2 regions of the Pseudarthrobacter sp. HLT1-7 genome follow, and region 2 is predicted to be linked to the other one. Evidence: predicted binding sites of a transcription regulator. Region 2 holds the regulator's gene; the other holds the start of a gene.
The links. The regulator Rex, encoded in region 2, represses fermentation and respiration genes when NADH is low (regulators of the CRP and FNR family bind a similar motif). The targets are predictions, from matches to a motif close to CTTGTGAANNNNTTCACAAG.
Positions count from the first base shown of each region.

Region 1 (8,897 bases), on a different contig from region 2:
GGCGTATCGGTCAACCCATCCATCCACGCAGGGATCATCAGGTGCGGACGCGCCGATGGCTGCCTGGCAGGCCGTCTTCCCTCTGCGATGCGGCCGCGCACCGGGACGCGGGGTCACGGATTGGTCACGAACACGGTGGAACCCATCCGTAGCCGGTGTGCTGTCGAAGTACTCCTGACAGACAAGCACCGGCCCCGTCCGAGCTACTCGGCAGGAACCATCCGCGGGACCGGACACCCCCACTGATTTCAAGGAGTACTCCCATGCGTACGTCAACTAAGACTTTCCTGAGCGTTGCCGCTGCCGGTTCGCTGATGTTCTCCCTCGCGGCGTGCAGCCCGGCTGCCACGTCCTCGTCGGCGCCGGCTGCCTCGTCCTCGGCCGCGGCGCCCGTTGAGAAGGCCAAGCCGCTGGCCGCGATCCCGGCGCTGACGGGTACCTCCACCGCGGTGAAGCTCGATGCCTCCTTCGCCGCGGCCCTGGAGAGCCTTAAGCTCACCCCGGGGGTGGTGGGTACCGCGGCGCTGACCGACGGGTCGCTGATTTTCCCGATCAGCGGCGGCAAGGTCGATTACTACGATCCCGCGAAGGACTACCGCCCGTTCGTCCAGGGCCTGATCAGCCACGCCGGTTCCGGGTTCTCCCTCTCCGCCGGTGAGACCAAGGTGGACCTGACCAACTTCACCATCGACCCGGGCACCTCCAAGCTCTACGGTGACGTCGCGGTCAACGGCGAGATCGCCGCCAAGCAGGCCTACATCTTCAACCTTGACGGCTCCACCCTCAAGCCCCTCCAGGCCGCCGGCGACACCGCCGTCCTGGAAGGAACCCGGGTGCTGATCTCCGACACCGCCGCCGGCCTGCTGAACAAAACCTTCAAGACCGACGCCGTGAAAGCCGACATGCTCGTCGGCATCGCCAAAATCACCGTCAACACCAAGTAACACCCACCGCAACAGCGGCGCCCGAAGCGCCCGCAGGAAGTGCCGCCTGAAATGGCGGCAGCAAGTGCCGCGGACCCTCCACCGGAGGGTCCGCGGCACTTTTCCGTGGCCGTGTCCCGCGCCCGCCGCCTCAGCTGCGTGCTGTGGCGGGCTCCTGCTGCCAAGGCGGGGTGGCCAGAAGAAAGACGGTAGCGGCAAGCATCACGCCCGCGGCGAAGATGGTGACCACGTGGACGGACAGTGCGCTGCCGTTGTACATGGTGATGCCAACAGCCAGCAGAGAGGCGGCCAAGAGCGCCAGCGCCGCAAGATGCTGCCGACGCAGTCCCGCCAGAACCAACAGGGCAGGTATCGCATACCAGATCTTGCTGGCCGTTCCCAAAGAGTTGATCTGGTCGATAACGCCCTCCGTGCCCGGTATCGCGGCCACAGCCTGGGGAAAGAACATCGAGGTGCAGTGCAGAACCAGTCCCAGGGCCCCGGCCACTGTCGCCGTCAGGTCCAGTGCCGACAGCCTGCGTGTGAACCTCGTTGGCGGGAGGCCGGGCACTGCCAGACGGAGCACCAGCAGGGCAAGGGCAACGCCGGCAAGGGCCAGAACGAACAGGATTGACATGGCTCCACCCTAATACGGCACCTCAGGCCGGATGATTCACGTGTCCCTGAGCCCGTGTGAGTCATTTCACGCGTCACGCGACGCGGGCCGCCGTCGTGCCGCCCTAGAATGGACGGTGAACGTAGAAGTTCTGCCGCCGGGTCTGCGTTCGCAGCCGGTGGCTATTTCTTTGCTTACCATGCAGGCGCCCGGGGTGGACCGAATCCCCGCCGGCGCCCAGGTTCCGGACACCCTCCGGCGGCCGACTTCCATATACGCGGACGTATGTGGTGGAATTTAGGAAGGTAGTTCTGTGAGCCAGACATCAGATTCTTGTCTTGATACGTGGATGGGCCGCGAGGCGCTGGCCGAGGCCATGATCCCGGTGATCGGCCGGCTATACCGCGAAAACAACGTGGTGACGTCCATCCACGGGCGCAGTCTGATCAACAAGTCCACCATGAACATCCTGAAGGCGCACCGATTTGCCCGCCGGATGAGCAAGGAAGAACTGCGGCTTGAAGAGACCGCCCCGCTGCTGGATGCCCTGACCGAGCTGGACCTGGGCGCGGCTGCCATTGACATTGCCCGCCTCACCGAGAAGTACCGGGCCGAGGCCAACGGTGCCAGCCTCGATGAATTCCTCCGCGGGGAACTCGCCGAGGTCGTCGGCAGGCGTGGCGGCGACAACCGCACCAGCACCGACGTCGTCCTCTACGGTTTCGGCCGCATCGGCCGGCTCCTGGCCCGCCTCCTGATCGAGAAGGCCGGCGGCGGCCACGGTCTGCGCCTGCGCGCGATCGTGGTCCGTCGCGGTTCGGACAACGACCTGGCCAAGCGCGCCAGCCTGCTGCGCCGCGACTCCGTCCACGGTTCCTTCGAGGGCACCATCAAGGTGGACCTCGGGAACGACACGATCACTGCCAACGGCGTCCAGGTCCAGGTTATCTACTCGGACAACCCCGCCACGGTGGACTACGCCGCCTACGGCATCCACGACGCGCTCGTCGTCGACAACACAGGACGCTGGCGCGACGCCGAGGGCCTGTCCCAGCATCTGCAGAGCAAGGGCGTCTCCCGGGTTCTGCTCACCGCCCCGGGCAAGGGTGACCTCAAGAACATCGTGCACGGCATCAACCACGGCTCGATCGCCGATTCGGACGCGATCGTCTCTGCCGCGTCCTGCACCACCAACGCCATCACGCCGGTACTTAAGGCCATCAACGACCGCTACGGCGTGGTGCACGGCCACGTCGAGACGGTCCACTCTTTCACCAACGACCAGAACCTGATCGACAACTTCCACAAGGGCGACCGCCGCGGGCGCTCGGCCGCGCTGAACATGGTCATCACCGAGACCGGCGCCGCAAAGGCCGTGGCCAAGGCCCTGCCGGAGCTCCTGGGCAAACTCACGGGCAGCTCCATCCGCGTCCCCACCCCTGATGTGTCCCTGGCCATCCTGAACCTGAGCCTGGAAAACGGCACCAGCAAGGACGAGGTCAACGACTACCTGCGGGAAATGTCGCTGCATTCGGAGCTGCGCAAGCAAATTGATTACATCGATTCGCCCGAGGTTGTCTCCACCGACTTCGTCGGCTCCCGCCGGGCAGGCATCGTCGACGGCCTGGCCACCATCTCCAACGAGAAGAACCTCGTCCTGTACGTCTGGTACGACAACGAGTTCGGCTACAGCTGCCAGGTGGTCCGCGTCATGGAGGAAATGGCCGGTGTGAACCCGCCGTCCTTCCCCGCCAGGGACGCCGCCTCGATCCTCGAGGCTGCCGGACTGCCCGTAGAGGTCTGATCGCGGAAGCTTCACACTGCGCCTCCTGGCCCGGACGCATCCATTTTTCCCGGCCGATCCTCTGGAATCGGCCGGGAAAGGGCAGCACAATGGTGCCATGGAACAGAACTCGGCTGTGGAGCACGAAACCGCACTGGAACACGCGCTGGACATCGCGCGGCAGAACGTCAAGGAGGCCAAGCGGCTTCTCGACGATGCACGCGCCAAGCGTGCGGTCGGCGAGGTTGACGACGCCCGGGTCCAACAGCTCGAACGCCTGATGGCCCTGGCTGACGAGGATCTCCGGCGGGTGATTAAGGAGCAGTAGCACCGCGGCGGCAGTCCCGGGACAGCTGGCTGCCACCTGTCCTCCACACTGTGGACAAAGACGTCAACGTCGGAGCCCTGAGTTACGCTCTTGCGGTGCAGGAAAATCCTCCCCGCCGGCCCGCCAGGGCGGGCCCGCCATGACCCTCGGCCAGCCATGACCGTCGGCCAGCCATGACCGTCGGCCAGCCATGAAGTCCGGCCTGACGTGACCGTCACCTGGGCCGGGTTCCGCCGGGCCCGGCGCCGCTCCCGCCAGGCGTGGGCCCTGGTAGCACTTGCTGGCCTTGCCGTCGTCGGGGGACTGGGCTGGATCTTCACGGCAGGCCAGTTCGCCGCCGCGGAACCGCGGTCAACCGGCCCCCGGGAGGCTCCCGTCCTCGCTCCGGGCTGGATGAAGGCCGTGCCCGCTCCCCGTCCGGTTCCGCCGGGGACCGCTGCCGCCGCGTTGGATTCCCTTCCGGTCAGGGGCCGCGCGGCCAGGGACAACTACGACCGGGCCGCCTTCGGCCAGGCCTGGCTTGACGTGGACCGCAACGGCTGCGATACCCGCAACGACATCCTCCGCCGCGATCTGGGAAACGCACAATTCATCGAAGGCTCCCGTTGCCGGGTAGGTGCCGGCACGTTCCAGGAACCTTATACCGGTCACCCGACCGCCTTCCGCCGGGGATCCGAGAGCAGCAAGGCCGTGCAGATCGACCATGTTGTGGCGCTCGGCGACGCCTGGCAAAAGGGCGCCCAGCAGCTGACCGCGCAGCAGCGCGAGCATCTCGCCAACGACCCACTGAACCTCATCGCCGCTGACGGCCCCGCCAACCAGGACAAAAGCGCATCCGACGCCGCCACGTGGCTGCCGCCTAACAAGGCTTTCCGCTGCCACTATGTCGCCCGGCAGATTTCGGTCAAGGCTGCCTATCTGCTGTGGGTGACACTGGCGGAGAAGGATGCGATGAAGCGGATTCTTGGGTCCTGCCCGGGGCAGCCGACAATCGTTCCACAACTCACCGGTCCGCCGAGATGACGAGCCTGACAGGGCCGGCCGTTGCCGGGCCGCCGCAGGCCGCGCTGCCGCCCACACGGGTCCAGCCCAGCTCCACCAGGCTCACCAGTTTCCGCTTCATGGCGGGTGGCTACACCGGGAACGGCTGGGCGGATAGTTCGGCTTCCAGCCGCTCTACATCCGCCCGTCCGCACAGCTCCGTGGCAGGGGTGGTCACCGTCGCGCTGCCCGCGGCGACGGCGGCCCGGAACGCCGTCTCGAGGGTGCGCCCCTGCGCCAGCCGCAGGACAAAGGCAGCCAGGAAACTGTCCCCTGCTCCGACGGTGCTCCGCACCTGCACCTTCGGCACCGCCAGACGGAGAACCCCGGACTTGGAGGCGAGTACCGCTCCCTCGCCACCGAGGGTCAGGGCGACGTGTTCCGCGGAGCCCTCGGCCACCAGTGCCGTGGCCGCCTCGACCTGGTGCTCGGTGCTCTCCAGCGTCGCACCGACATGCAGTCCCAGTTCCCGGCGGCTCGGCTTGACCAGGAAGACACCCTCGGCAAGGGCCTCGGACAACGCCGGCCCGGAAGTATCCACGATGCAGCGGGCGTTGTGCAGCCGTGCCAGCCGGGCCACCCGGGCGTAGAAGTCCTCGGGAACCCCCGGCGGAAGACTGCCACTGGCAACGACATAGCCGCCCACCGGAATCGAATCCGCCACCACGGCCAGGCACAGACGCCATTCGGGCTCACTCAACTCGGGGCCTTGGAGCACGAACCGAAACTGCTTGCCCGTCGCCGTCTCATCGACGGTGAAGTCCTCGCGGGTACTCCCCTGGATCGGCACTACAAGGGTGGGGATTCGTTCGGCTTCTATCAGCCGCCGATAGGCTTCCCCGGTGGGTCCGCCAGCGGTGTAGACCGCCAGGGTCCGGCCTCCGAGCCGCTGCACCACCCGTGCCACGTTCACCCCGCCGCCCCCCGGATCGAGGCGGCTGCTGCTGCAGCGCAGCTTGTGACCGCTGATGACCTTCCCGGTTGACGTGCTGATGTCCAGGGCGGGGTTCACGGTCAGAGTGAGGATGGGCTGCATCGCCGTCGGTGCTGAGGCTTCCATGGGCCAAGCATAGGAGACGGATTCGGCCATTCGGTGACGGTATCCTCTTGTGGGCGTGCGGCTGCTGGGCGAGAATTGGGCCCGGCAGCGAATTTCGCCACGCCGGAACGGACTGGAACGGGAAGCATGGCACATCGCAGGGGCGGCTCAGGCAAGGGAAACGCCAGTCCACAGGGGAAATCCAAACGCGCGGCGAAGCGGCCGCCCCGGCTCAAGCTCAGCGTTTACGAGGCCGAGCTGGTCCGCCTCCAGGCCGAGCTGGTGGCGCTGCAGGAATGGGTCCGCAGCACCGGAGCGCGGGTACTGGTGATTTTTGAAGGACGCGACGCCGCCGGCAAGGGGAGCGCCATCAAACGGGTCACGGAGTACTTGAACCCCCGTTTTGCCCGGGTCGTGGCGCTGCCGTCGCCGACGGACAGGCAGCGGGGCGAATGGTACTTCCAGCGCTACGTGGAGCACCTACCGGCGGCCGGGGAAATAGTCCTGATGGACCGCTCCTGGTATAACCGGGCCGGCGTCGAACACGTGATGGGCTTTTGCACCCCCGCGGAACACAAGCGCTTCATGGCACAGTGCCCGGTCTTTGAACGCCTGCTGATCCAGGACGGTATCCTGCTGTTCAAATACTGGTTTTCGATCAGCCACGCGGAGCAGGAGCGCCGGTTCAGGTCCCGGCTGGATGACCCGATGCGGCAGTGGAAGCTATCGCCGATGGACCGGGAATCGATCCTGCGCTGGGAAGACTACTCGCGGGCCAAGGATGAGATGTTCATGCAGACGGACACCGCGGAATCACCCTGGTTTGTGGTCGAAGCGGAGGATAAGCGACGGGCCCGGATCAACCTGATTGCCCACCTGCTCTCCAACGTCGATTACACCGAAGTGCGGACGGAGCCGGTCACGCTTCCGGAACGACCCAAGGCCGTCAACTACATCCGCCCGCCGCGGGAGCTCTTCCGCTACGTCCCGGACCATGCGGCAGGCCTCGAAAGGCCGGAACCGGGCTAGCGCCGCCGCGCACCCCGGAAATCTCCGCCGGCCCGGTGCCGCCGGCCCGCCGGGTCAGGTAGGGTACCGGCATGGACATTATCCTCGTACCCGGATTCTGGTTGGACGCCTCGTCATGGTCGGAGGTGACGCCTCCGCTGGCCGCGGCCGGGCACCGCGTCCACCCGCTCACGCTGCCCGGGCTGGAAGCTGCCGACGCGCCGCGGGCCGGGATCGGACTGCGCACCCACATCGACGCCGTCGTGGCGCAGATCGATGCAATCGACGCCCCCGTGGTGCTGGTGGGCCATTCGGGCGGAGGTGCCATCATCCACGGCGCCGTCGATGCCCGTCCGGACCGGGTGGCCCGGGCCATCTATGTGGACAGCGGTCCGCTCGCCGACGGCGGAGTCATCAATGACGACCTTCCGGACGACGGCGACGACGTGCCGCTTCCGCCGTGGGAACTTTTCGAGGACGCAGACCTCACGGACCTGGACGATCAACTGAAGTCCATGTTCCGGGCCCGCGCCATCCCGCAGCCGAAGGGCGTAGCCCAGGACCGGCAGCGGCTGCACGACGAGCGCCGCTACGACGTCCCGGCGACCGTCATCGCCTGCGAGTTCCCGTCCTCCATGCTCATCGAAATGATCGGGGCAGGCCACCCGTTCGTGGCGGAGCTCGGGCGGATCCGCGAGGTCGACTATGTGGACCTGCCCACCGGGCACTGGCCCCAGTTCACCAGGCCGGCCGAACTCGGCGCAGCCCTCCTCGCCGCCGTCGGACGCGCTTCCTGAGGAAGGCCGCAGGGCCGGGATGCAGGCGACGCAGGACGCCTAATGGGCATTTTCCCTAGTTCGTCGGGGGTTCAGGCAGCGCCAGGACGTTTTAACGCCGGGGGACATGCCCATTCTTCGCACCCGGAACTGGGCAGAATGACACTATGTCCATCCGCGCACTCCGGCGCGGGGCATGTCCCTTCGGGCCGCTGTCCAGTCCAGCGGGACATGCCCATTCTTCGCACCCGGAACTGGGCAGAATGACACTATGTCCATCCGCGCACTCCGGCGCGGGGCATGTCCCTGAGCAGTGCCCTCCCAGCCCCCAGCGCTCAGCCCCCACGCCCGGACCCCCCGACGAACTAACGAAGATGCCGGTCAGTGCCCGAACGGGTCCGGATCCACACCCGGCAGCCAGGTCAGCCCGGGCACGCCCCAGCCGCTCTGCTTTGCCTGCTTCATTGCCTTGCGGGAGTCGCGGCCCGTCAGCCGGTTGACGTAGAGCTTGCCGTCGAGGTGGTCGAATTCGTGCTGAATCACTCTCGCGAACCAGCCCGTCGCCTCGAAGTCCACCGGGTTGCCGTCGCCGTCGAAGCCCTGAACCCGGGCCCAGTCGGCGCGCTTGAGCGGATACTGCCCGCCCGGGAAAGACAGGCAGCCTTCCTCCTCCTCATCCGGATCCGGCAGTGCGCCGGAAATTTTGGACAGGGTCAGCACCGGGTTGACGACGGCGCCGGACGGCGGGGCGCCGTCGTCGTTGTCGTACCTGTAGATGAAAAGCCGTATACCCACCCCGACCTGGGGTGCAGCCAGGCCCACGCCGTTGGCGGCGTCGTTGGTTTCGAACATGTCGGCGATCAGGGTCCGGAGTCCGTCGTCGAAGGCGTCGACTTCCGCGGCCCGGCGGTGCAGCACGGGCTCACCCCAGATCGTGATGGGCAGGACGGTCATGTCAGGAAAGTTCCTCTGGTAGTTGCTGGCTGGTTGCGGGCGCTCAGCCGGCGATGGTGCGGCCGACGACGTCGCGCATGATTTCGTTGGTGCCGCCGAAGATGGTCAGCAGCCGGGCAGCCAGATAGGCCTGCGCCACCGGGTACTCCAGGATGTAGCCGTAGCCGCCGTGCAGCTGCAGGCAGCGGTCCGTGACGGACTTGGCGCGCTCGGACGCCCACAGCTTCGCCCGGGCGGCGGACGCGGCGTCGAACTCGCCGGCGTTGAAGGCAAGGATGGCCCGGTCCACATAGGCTTCGGTGACCTCGACCTCGGTGAGGATGTCGGCGAGTTCAAATCGGCTGTTCTGGAAGTCGATGATCCGTTCGCCGAAGGCGTTGCGTTCCTTCGTGTAGCGGACGGTCGCCTCGTAAACGGCGCGGACGACGG
Region 1 is NZ_JBWZCH010000006.1:111,125-120,021, forward strand. It holds gene AC50X6_RS07930 (hypothetical protein) at 264-944, shown strand; gene AC50X6_RS07935 (hypothetical protein) at 1,075-1,560, opposite strand; gene AC50X6_RS07940 (glyceraldehyde-3-phosphate dehydrogenase) at 1,853-3,343, shown strand; gene AC50X6_RS07945 (hypothetical protein) at 3,441-3,650, shown strand; gene AC50X6_RS07950 (HNH endonuclease family protein) at 3,858-4,673, shown strand; gene AC50X6_RS07955 (1-phosphofructokinase family hexose kinase) at 4,783-5,751, opposite strand; gene ppk2 (polyphosphate kinase 2) at 5,878-6,759, shown strand; gene AC50X6_RS07965 (alpha/beta fold hydrolase) at 6,831-7,535, shown strand; gene def (peptide deformylase) at 7,896-8,468, opposite strand; gene AC50X6_RS07975 (acyl-CoA dehydrogenase family protein) at 8,512-8,897, opposite strand, start outside.
Region 1: AC50X6_RS07940 (glyceraldehyde-3-phosphate dehydrogenase) is a predicted target of Rex. The motif match lies at 1,614-1,633, and genes of this name have one in related genera.

Region 2 (8,897 bases):
TGAAGTCGCGCAGGCGGGTGAAGATCCACAGGCCTTCCCGCTCCGGAGTGCCGGGGTGCCAGCTTGCCGGGCTCTTGGACCTCGGCTGGCTTTGCGTCATGTGTGGCTTATCCTCGCTTGAAACTGCTTCCCTGAGTAGTAAACCACTAAACCCCGCTCAATGACCGGGGAGCGGGGCGCAACGCTCGGGTAGCCTGTGATTGATGACATACCTGCCCGGGCTCGCCGCGACCGCACTGCCAACCACCGTGGTGTGGGACCCAGCCATGACCGCCTACAACTTCGGCCACAGCCACCCGATGGCGCCAGAGCGGATGGAACTCACCGAACGGCTGGCCCGCAGCCTGGGGCTGCTGGACCTGGACCATGTCTCCGTGGCGGCACCGGACGTGGCCAGCGACGCCGAGCTGTGCACCGTTCACAGCCCGGAATTCGTCGCCGCCGTCCGGCGCGTCAGCGCTGACCCGGAGACCCCGGACGAAGCGCGGGGGCTGGGCACCGAGGACGATCCGGCGTTTGCCGGCATGCACGAAGCCAGCGCCCGGCTGGCCGGCGGCTCCCTGCTGGCCGCCGCGGCGATCCTGGACGGCAGCGCGGTCCGTGCGGTGAACTTCGGCGGGGGCATGCACCACGCGGCGCGCGAACGCGCCAGCGGCTTCTGCATCTACAACGACGCCGCCCTTGCGATCCAGCGGCTGCTCGACGGCGGCATGCAGCGCGTCGTGTACATCGACATCGACGCCCACCACGGCGACGGTACCCAGAGCATCTTCTGGGACGATCCGCGGGTGCTGACCATTTCCCTGCACGAATCCGGGCTGACCCTGTTCCCGGGCACGGGCTACGCCAATGAAATCGGCGGCCCGGACGCCCAGGGCAGCGCCGTCAACGTGGCACTGCCGGCCGGCACGGGCGACGCCGGCTGGCTCCGGGCCTTCCACGCCGTGGTGCCGCAGCTCGTGGGCGCCTTCGAACCCGAGGTCATCGTCAGCCAACACGGCTGCGACTCCCACCGGCTGGATCCGCTGACCCACCTCAACATCAGCGTCGACGGCCAGCGCGAGGCCGCCACCACCATCGGCAACCTCGCCGCCCGCTACTGCGACAACCGCTGGATCTCCACCGGCGGTGGCGGCTACAACGTCATCACGGTCGTGCCGCGGTCCTGGAGCCACCTGATCGGGATCGCGGCCGGCCGTCCCGTCCCGCTCCGCGCCCCCGTCCCGGCGGACTGGCGCACCTATGTGAAGGACAAGTACGGGGCCAAGTACGGTGTGGAACCGCCCGAACTGATGGGCGACGGCGTCGACCTCTGGTGGCGCTCCTGGGAAGTAGGCTTCGACCCCAACGACAAAGTTGACCGCACCGTGATGGCCACCCGCAAGGAAGTCTTCCCGCTGTACGGCCTGGACCCCTGGTTTGACTAGCCCCTGGTTTGGCTAGCGCCGCCGAGGCGCAATTAGTGGATGCCATCCGGCGTATATGTCGCTAGTGTGGAGGCATGGTGACAGATGACGTATTTGCCGTCATTGCTGAGGCAACCCGGCGTGACATTCTGGTATCCCTCCGCAAGGGGGACAAAGCGGTGGGGGAGCTGGTCCAGGAGCTCGAAGCAAGCCAGCCCACCATTTCCAAGCATCTGAAGGTCCTCCGCGAAGCGGACCTCGTCAGCATGCGCGCGCAGGGACAGAGGCGCTACTACACGCTGAACTCCAAGCCCCTTGCCGGCATCGCCGACTGGCTGGAGACGTTCGACGTCGGGCCGGCCGCCGCCGCAACCGCCCCCGCCCGGATCCCGGACACCCGGCCCCGGCCGGCCCCGGGGACCCTGGCCGAGGCTGCCGCCGCCCAGGCTTCACAGCCGGCCGCGGCGCTGGCCGGGCGTGCAATGGGCGGCCAGCTGAGCCCCGCCGTCGTGATCCCTGTCGGTACGGGCGGCGAGGACAAGATGCCGCAACAGATCGGCCGCACGGTGGGCCGCGCCGCCACCAAGGCCGCGGACCTGCTGGCAAACCTGCCCAAATTCGGCCGCAGGAAATAGCCCAATTAACTAGCAGCAGGGGCCGTTCTGAGCGCCCGTTCTGGGCGGCCAAAACGGCCCCTGCTGCTAGTCACTTGGGTGGGATTGCCGGACCCGGTCAGCGGGGGAGCAGTCGCACGTGGTCGGGGGTCAGCTCGGAGATCCGGCTGACGCCGAGCAGCGCCATGGTGCGGAGCATGTCGGTTTCCAGGATCTGGATGGCCCGGTCCACGCCCGCCCGGCCGCCGGCCATCAGCCCATAGAGGTAGGCGCGGCCGATCAGGGTGAAGTCCGCGCCCAGAGCCAGCGCCGCGATGATGTCCGCGCCGCTCATGATTCCGGTGTCCAGGATGATCGCGGCGTCGCTGTTGTCGGTCCGGAGCGCGGCGGAGACCTCCGGGAGCAAGTGGAACGGGATCGGGGCCCGGTCCAGTTGGCGTCCGCCGTGGTTGGACAGCACTACGCCGTCAGCACCGTGGTCCACCACCTTGCGGGCGTCGTCGACCGTCTGGATGCCCTTGACCACGAGCTTGCCCTGCCAGGTCTCACGCAACCAGTCCAGGTCCGCGAAGGTCAGGGTGGGATCGAACATGGAGTTAATCAGGTCCGCGACCGTTCCCGTGTAGCGCGAGAGCGAGGCGAACGCCAGCGGCTCGTGGGTGAGGAAATTGAACCACCAGGCCGGGCGGTAGGAGGCATCCAGCACGGTCTTGAGCGTCAGCGCAGGCGGGATGGTCATGCCGTTGCGCACATCCCGGAGCCGGGCTCCGGCGACGGCGGTATCCACCGTGACCATGAGGGTGTCGTTACCGGCCCTGGCGGCGCGTTCGATGAGTTCGAGCGAGCGGTCCCGGTCCGTCCACAGGTAGAGCTGGAACCAGTTCCGGCCGTCCGGGGCGGCGGCGGCCACGTCCTCGATCGACGCCGTGCCCATCGTAGAGAGGGTATAGGGGATGCCGGCCGCCGCGGCGGCCTGGGACCCGGCGTACTCGCCCTCGGACTGCATCATCCGGGTGAAGCCCGTGGGGGCGATCCCTACCGGCAGCCGGGACGGCTTGCCAAGGATCTCGGTGCCGAGGTCCACGCTGGAGACGTCGCGCAGGATGCCGGGCCGGAACTCGATGTCGAGGAACGCCTGGCGCGCACGGCGCAGCGTGATCTCGGCTTCCGCGGCGCCGTCGGTGTAGTCGAAGGGCGCCTGCGGCGTGCGGCGCTTGGCGATGTCGCGGAGGTCCCAGATGGTGCTGGCGCGGCGCATCCTCGCGGCACGGCTGAACTCCGGTTTCTTAAACTGCATGAGCGGCGCGAGGTCCGAGTACTTCGGGACGCGTCGCTTCAGGGCAGCCGGAAGAATGCCGGCCGGGGCACCCGCCGCGGGGCCGGCCGGGTGGCCGCCCGGCGTGGTGGCTGCGGGAGTGGTGGGCACCTCGGGGTTGCCGGGCTCGATCGTCTGCGTCATGGTTGCCTCCGGGCAGGTCTCGTGTTCCTAGGTATCTGCATGCCTGGCGAAACTCGACCAGGGATGTGGTCCAACCACAGTCTAGCGGTGTGGTCCAACCACATCAAGTACGATGGTGCCATGCGTACCCATCAGCTTGTCCTGAAGTGGATCGAGGGCGAACTGTCCGGCGGCCGGCTGGTTCTGGGCGGACGGCTGCCGGCGGAGCGGTCCCTCGCCGGGCAGCTCCAGGTCTCCCGCACCTCCGTCCGCGAGGCCATCCGGGTTCTTGAGGCCATGGGGGTGCTCCGGGCAGGGGTGGGTTCCGGCCCCGACGCGGGCACCGTGGTCATTGCCGACCCCACTGCCGCCCTGGGCTCGGCGCTCCGGCTGCACGTGGCCACCTCACACCTGCCTGTCAAGGACATTGTGGAAACCCGGGTGCTGCTGGAATCATGGGCGGCCTCACGGGCCCGCCCGGAGTCGCCGTCCCTCGCAGAGGCCGGCCGGCTGCTGGACCAGATGGACAGCTGCGCGGGTACTGAGGTTTTCCTCGACCTGGACGTCCGTTTCCATCTGGCGCTCGCCAACGCCGCGGGCAACGCCGTGGTCAGCGCCATGATGGCTTCCCTGCGCGAAGCCATTCAGGGCTACGCGGGCCGGCTCACCGGAAACCTGCCCGACTGGGACTCCACCGCGGCCCGTCTCCGCGCGGAACACCGGGGCATTCTGGCGGCCATCAGCGCCCACGACGGCGGCCGAGCGGCCACGTTGGTCGCGGACCACATCGAGGGCTACTACGCAGAAGCCGGGCTGGGCTCAGGGGACTGACCCGCCGGCCGCACTCGGAGAGGATTCCGCGGAAAGCCCCGGTGATTCCTGCGGAGGCCTTTCACATTGGCATCATCAGCCCCTAGAGTATCTAACACGTGGTTGTTTGATGGCTCAGCATCGGCACACCGCCATGTCAGTCAAATGGGGTTGCCGTTCGCTTGAGTAAAGGAATACGGAAATGTCTTCGGAGGCTAATTTCTCCAACGCACGGTTCTTGACCGTGGCTGAAGTCGCGGACGTCATGCGCGTGTCCAAGATGACCGTGTACCGACTTGTCCATTCCGGCGAAATGCCGGCTGTCCGCTTCGGCCGGTCGTACCGGGTGCCGGAGAACGCCGTCGAGCAGTATCTCAAGGGTGCTGTCGTCGACGGGCACACGGAAACAGCCTGAGTCTTGCCGCGGCGCCGGCTGCTGCCGGAATATCAACTGCAGGCATCCGGGAGTGCCTGCGGTCGTGGTGTGCCCCCGGGAGGCGGTACCCTGTTAAGGAACGTTTTACGTCATTGTAAGAACCTGTCCGTTGTTCAGTCTGCTGCTTAGCCCGCGGACCCTTCCCAACAGGCAGGTACTGCATCTAGCCGGTAAGGAACTTTCGTGGGTTCAGTTATTAAGAAGCGTCGCAAGCGTATGGCCAAGAAGAAGCACCGCAAGCTGCTTCGCAAGACGCGCCACCAGCGTCGCAATAAGAAGTAGAGATACTTCGCAGAATGTGAATGCCCGTTGCCTTCCAGGCGGCGGGCGTTTTCTTTGGGGTTTTCGCGCCGGATTCGGACGGGCGACGCCCTTTCGCGCTGGCGACGCCGGTTTGGCCTGGCGACGCGCTTTCGCGCGGGCGACGCGCGGATTCGCGTAGCGCCCGGCAGGAAACGCCGCGCCAGGATTAAAGCGCGGCGAAAACTGGCGCGGCAGTCGCGGGCCGCGGGGCGGATCCGCAAGTGGAAAGGTGCCCGCAGGCTACAAGGTAGGGCCGCGGAAGCGGGAGAAACCCCGCCAGAGGCCGTAGATGACCCCGCCGGCCGTGGCGGCCTTAAGGCCCAGAGTCGCTGCGCGGCGTCCGGAGCGGAAATCGTAGACCGGCCAGTTGTTCTCCCGGGCGTGCCGGCGCAGCCGCGAATCCGGGTTGATGGCCACGGGATGGCCCACCATGCTCAACAGCGGGATGTCGTTGTGTGAGTCGCTGTAGGCCCAACAGCGGTTGAGGTCCAGGCCCTCGGCCTCGGCGATCACGCGGACAGCGATTGCCTTTGCGGGGCCGTGCAGAATGTCGCCCACCAGTCTGCCGGTGTATGCCCCGTCCACGATCTCGCCCACCGTGCCGAGGGCGCCGGTGAGGCCCAGTCGCGTGGAGATCACGGTGGCCACCTCGATTGGCGTCCCCGTCACGAGCCAGACCTTGCGGCCCACCCGGAGATGCTGCTCCGCGAGGGCCTTGGCGCCCGGCCAGATCCGGGACTCGATCATCTCGTCATAGACCTCTTCGCCCAACGCCTCGACGTCCTCTACCGTGATGCCGGCGGCCAGGGTGAGGGCGGAGTCGCGGACGGCGTGAACGTCATCCATATTCTCGCCGCGCAGCACGAACATCAGCTGTTTCCACGCAAAACCGGCGGCCTCGCGGGCAGTGAAAGCACCGCGCTGGTGCATCTTGCGCGCCACATGGAACAGGCTGGCGCCCCGCATGAGGGTGTTATCGACGTCGAAGAAAGCGGCCTCGCCTTGCTGCGGCGGCGCAGCAGGCTGTCCGGCCACGGCGACGTACTTCTCCTCGGGCATTCCCTGAGTCTAGCCAACGCGGCGGCTGGTTGCCGTCGACCGGGCCGCGGAGCCCGGGCCTGATGTGCCGTGCGTCGACGCCGGAGGGTATGCCGGGCTACCGTGGAACCATGCCTACGCCCACGTCCCTCCCCGATGTAGTTCTGATCACCAAAGCCGACTGCCACCTCTGCTCAGACGCGCGCGCCGCCGTCGGCCGGGTCACGGAAGCCCTTGGCATCGGCTGGAGCGAACAGTCGGTGGATGACGACGCGGCGTTGCGTGAGCGGTTTGCCGAGGAGATCCCGGTGGTGCTGGTGGACGGTGTCCAGCGGGATTTCTGGAAAATCGATGAAGTCCGGCTGGAGCGGACTCTGCGCAGTGCCCTGCAGCTGGGAATCTGACGCGGCGTGGCCCGAACAGCTGCTTGCTTTGTTGGCCGAACGGCCGGGGCTCTAGAGTGGGAGGCACAACGCGACGCAATGGAGCAGATAGTGACTTCGCTGGATTCAACTCCCGAGGCTGTGCACGGGGGGACGGGGGCTGCAGCCAAGCAGATTCCGCCCGCGGCCGTATCCCGGCTGACCATCTACCTGCGCGCCCTGACCACGTTGCTGGCCGAAGGGGTGGACCGGGTCTCCTCCGAGTCACTGGCCGAAGCCTCGGGTGTCAGTTCATCAACGCTGCGCAAAGACCTCTCCCACGTCGGCTCCTACGGCACCCGCGGTGTGGGCTACGAAGTGAAGTACCTCAACCGGCATATTGCCGCGGCCCTCGGCCTGACACAGGACTGGAAGGTCGCGATTGTCGGTGCGGGCAACCTGGGCAAGGCCCTCGCGCGGTACGGCGGCTTCGAATCCCGGGGCTTCGACATCGTTGCGATCTTCGACGCCGACCAGATGGTGGTGGGCAGCGAGGTCGGCTGGCTTCGGGTCAGTGACGCAGCTGATCTTCAGCCGGTGCTGCAGCGCACCGGTACCAACATGGTGGTGCTGGCGCTGCCGGCAGCGGCGGCGCAGAGTGTCTGCGACAGCGTGATTGCCGCGGGCGTCCGCAGCATCCTCAGCTTTGCCCCGGTGATGCTCCAGGTGCCGCCGGGGGTGAACCTGCGCAAGGTGGACATGGCCACTGAACTCCAGATCCTCGCGTATCACGCACAAAGGGCGCAGAACCCGGAGGACGCCGACTAGTTTCAGTCGGGCCGTCCGGATCCCGCGCCCTGCGCGCCGTGCCTGTTTAGTTGGGTGCGCCCGGCTGTCCGTACGGATTAGCGAACGGCTGGCGCTTGCTGAAATAGGGCGAGTTCGCGGGGAGGTAGAGCAGCACGATGCCCGCGATGCCGAGGACGGCCGCCAGGGTCGAAAGACCCAGCGGGAAGAGGCTGAAGACCGACAGCGCGGCGAAGACCGTGCCCAGGATGCGAGCCCAGTTCTTGCCCTTGCGGACGTTGAGGGCGACGAGAGCGTAGAGGCCGGCGCTGATTGCCGCGAAGACGAGGATGGTGCCCGTCAGAAACGGCTTGAGGTCCTCGTACGCCACGTCGGTGCCGCTGGCGCTCATTTGCTGCTGGAACATGTCCCGCATGGCGGCGCTGTCCAGGGCACCAAGGGACACCAGCAGCGAGATCACCCACACCGCGCCGGAGGCGACGATGAGCCAAAACGCGATGTTGACCTGCTTCGGCATGGCGGCGGGGGCTTGTGGCTGGCCGGGGTGGCCCTGGGCGTACGGGGACTGGCCGTATTCGGCCTGCCCGTACTGAGGCGGAGCCTGGCCGTACTGCGGGGCGGCGGGTGCGTTCTGGCCGTACTGCGGGGCCGCGGGTGCGTTCTGGCCGTAGCTCGGCATCGGCTTTTCGCCCGGCGTATTGCCGTCCGGGTTGGCCGGCGGGACGGGAGGGATACTCATGGCGGTCCTTTTGCATGTCGGTCTGGAGCGGCTACCGGGACCAGAATCCTGCCCTGCCCCCAGCATGGGTATCTCCACCGTACCGCGGGCCGGTCGCTGCGCGGATCATTCCCGAGAGGTATTCTCAGCCCGCGTACAACGCGTCCAGTGCAGTGCAAGCGGAGGGGCCGTCGCGGGGCTGGTGCCCTGCAACGGCCTCTCAGCCACCCTCAAACGGTTTCCCTCCGGCCCTGGATCAGGCGCGGCCCCGGACGGAAGCGAACCAGGCCTGGGAATTGGGCAGCCACATCAATACGGTCGCCGCGAGGCTGATGAGGAACCCGGACCAGTTGGTGCCCCGTCCGTCCACGGCGCCGGCGCTGATGATGTTCAGCAAGAGGGAAATGCCGGCAACGATCGTGAGGGCAAACCGGGCCCATTCATGGCCTTCCTTCATTTTCATGGCCAGGACAATCTGGGCCGCGGCCAGCGCGAGGGCAACGAGCGCCAGCAGCAGAACCACCAGTCCCACGCCAGGCGCGAATGCGAAGAGGACAAATGATCCGAAGAGGACGATGATGCCGCCCAGCAGGCCCAGAAGCCCGCCAATCAGCCAAACCCAGTAGGAAACTTTCAGTTCGGTCGGCATCCCAGTGACGGTGAACATGCCGGAGAGGCCACCCCGGGGCATAACGTCATTGAAGGTCTTAGGACGCCCTGTCGGCATCTCGAAGCGGAACCCGCCCGCCGGCGCAGGCCCGCCTTGCGGATACCCCTGCGGGGGTTGGCCGGAGCCCGACGGCGGCTGGTAGCCCTGCGGGGGTTGGCCGGAGCCCGACGGCGTCTGGTAACCCTCCGGGACCGTCGGTGTTACCTGGGGCGGCTCGGAGCCAGCGGGCGGAGCGCTGCTGCCCTGCGGCGGCTGGGCACCCGGTTGCTGCGGGGGAGTTACATCACTGGGGTTG
Region 2 is NZ_JBWZCH010000007.1:123,137-132,033, forward strand. It holds gene AC50X6_RS09115 (TrkH family potassium uptake protein) at 1-100, opposite strand, end outside; gene AC50X6_RS09120 (acetoin utilization protein AcuC) at 204-1,427, shown strand; gene AC50X6_RS09125 (ArsR/SmtB family transcription factor) at 1,502-2,041, shown strand; gene AC50X6_RS09130 (alpha-hydroxy acid oxidase) at 2,139-3,479, opposite strand; gene AC50X6_RS09135 (FadR/GntR family transcriptional regulator) at 3,600-4,289, shown strand; gene AC50X6_RS09140 (helix-turn-helix domain-containing protein) at 4,471-4,683, shown strand; gene AC50X6_RS09145 (30S ribosomal protein bS22) at 4,888-4,986, shown strand; gene AC50X6_RS09150 (HAD family hydrolase) at 5,248-6,066, opposite strand; gene AC50X6_RS09155 (glutaredoxin family protein) at 6,177-6,449, shown strand; gene AC50X6_RS09160 (redox-sensing transcriptional repressor Rex) at 6,540-7,235, shown strand; gene AC50X6_RS09165 (hypothetical protein) at 7,282-7,953, opposite strand; gene AC50X6_RS09170 (hypothetical protein) at 8,189-8,897, opposite strand, start outside.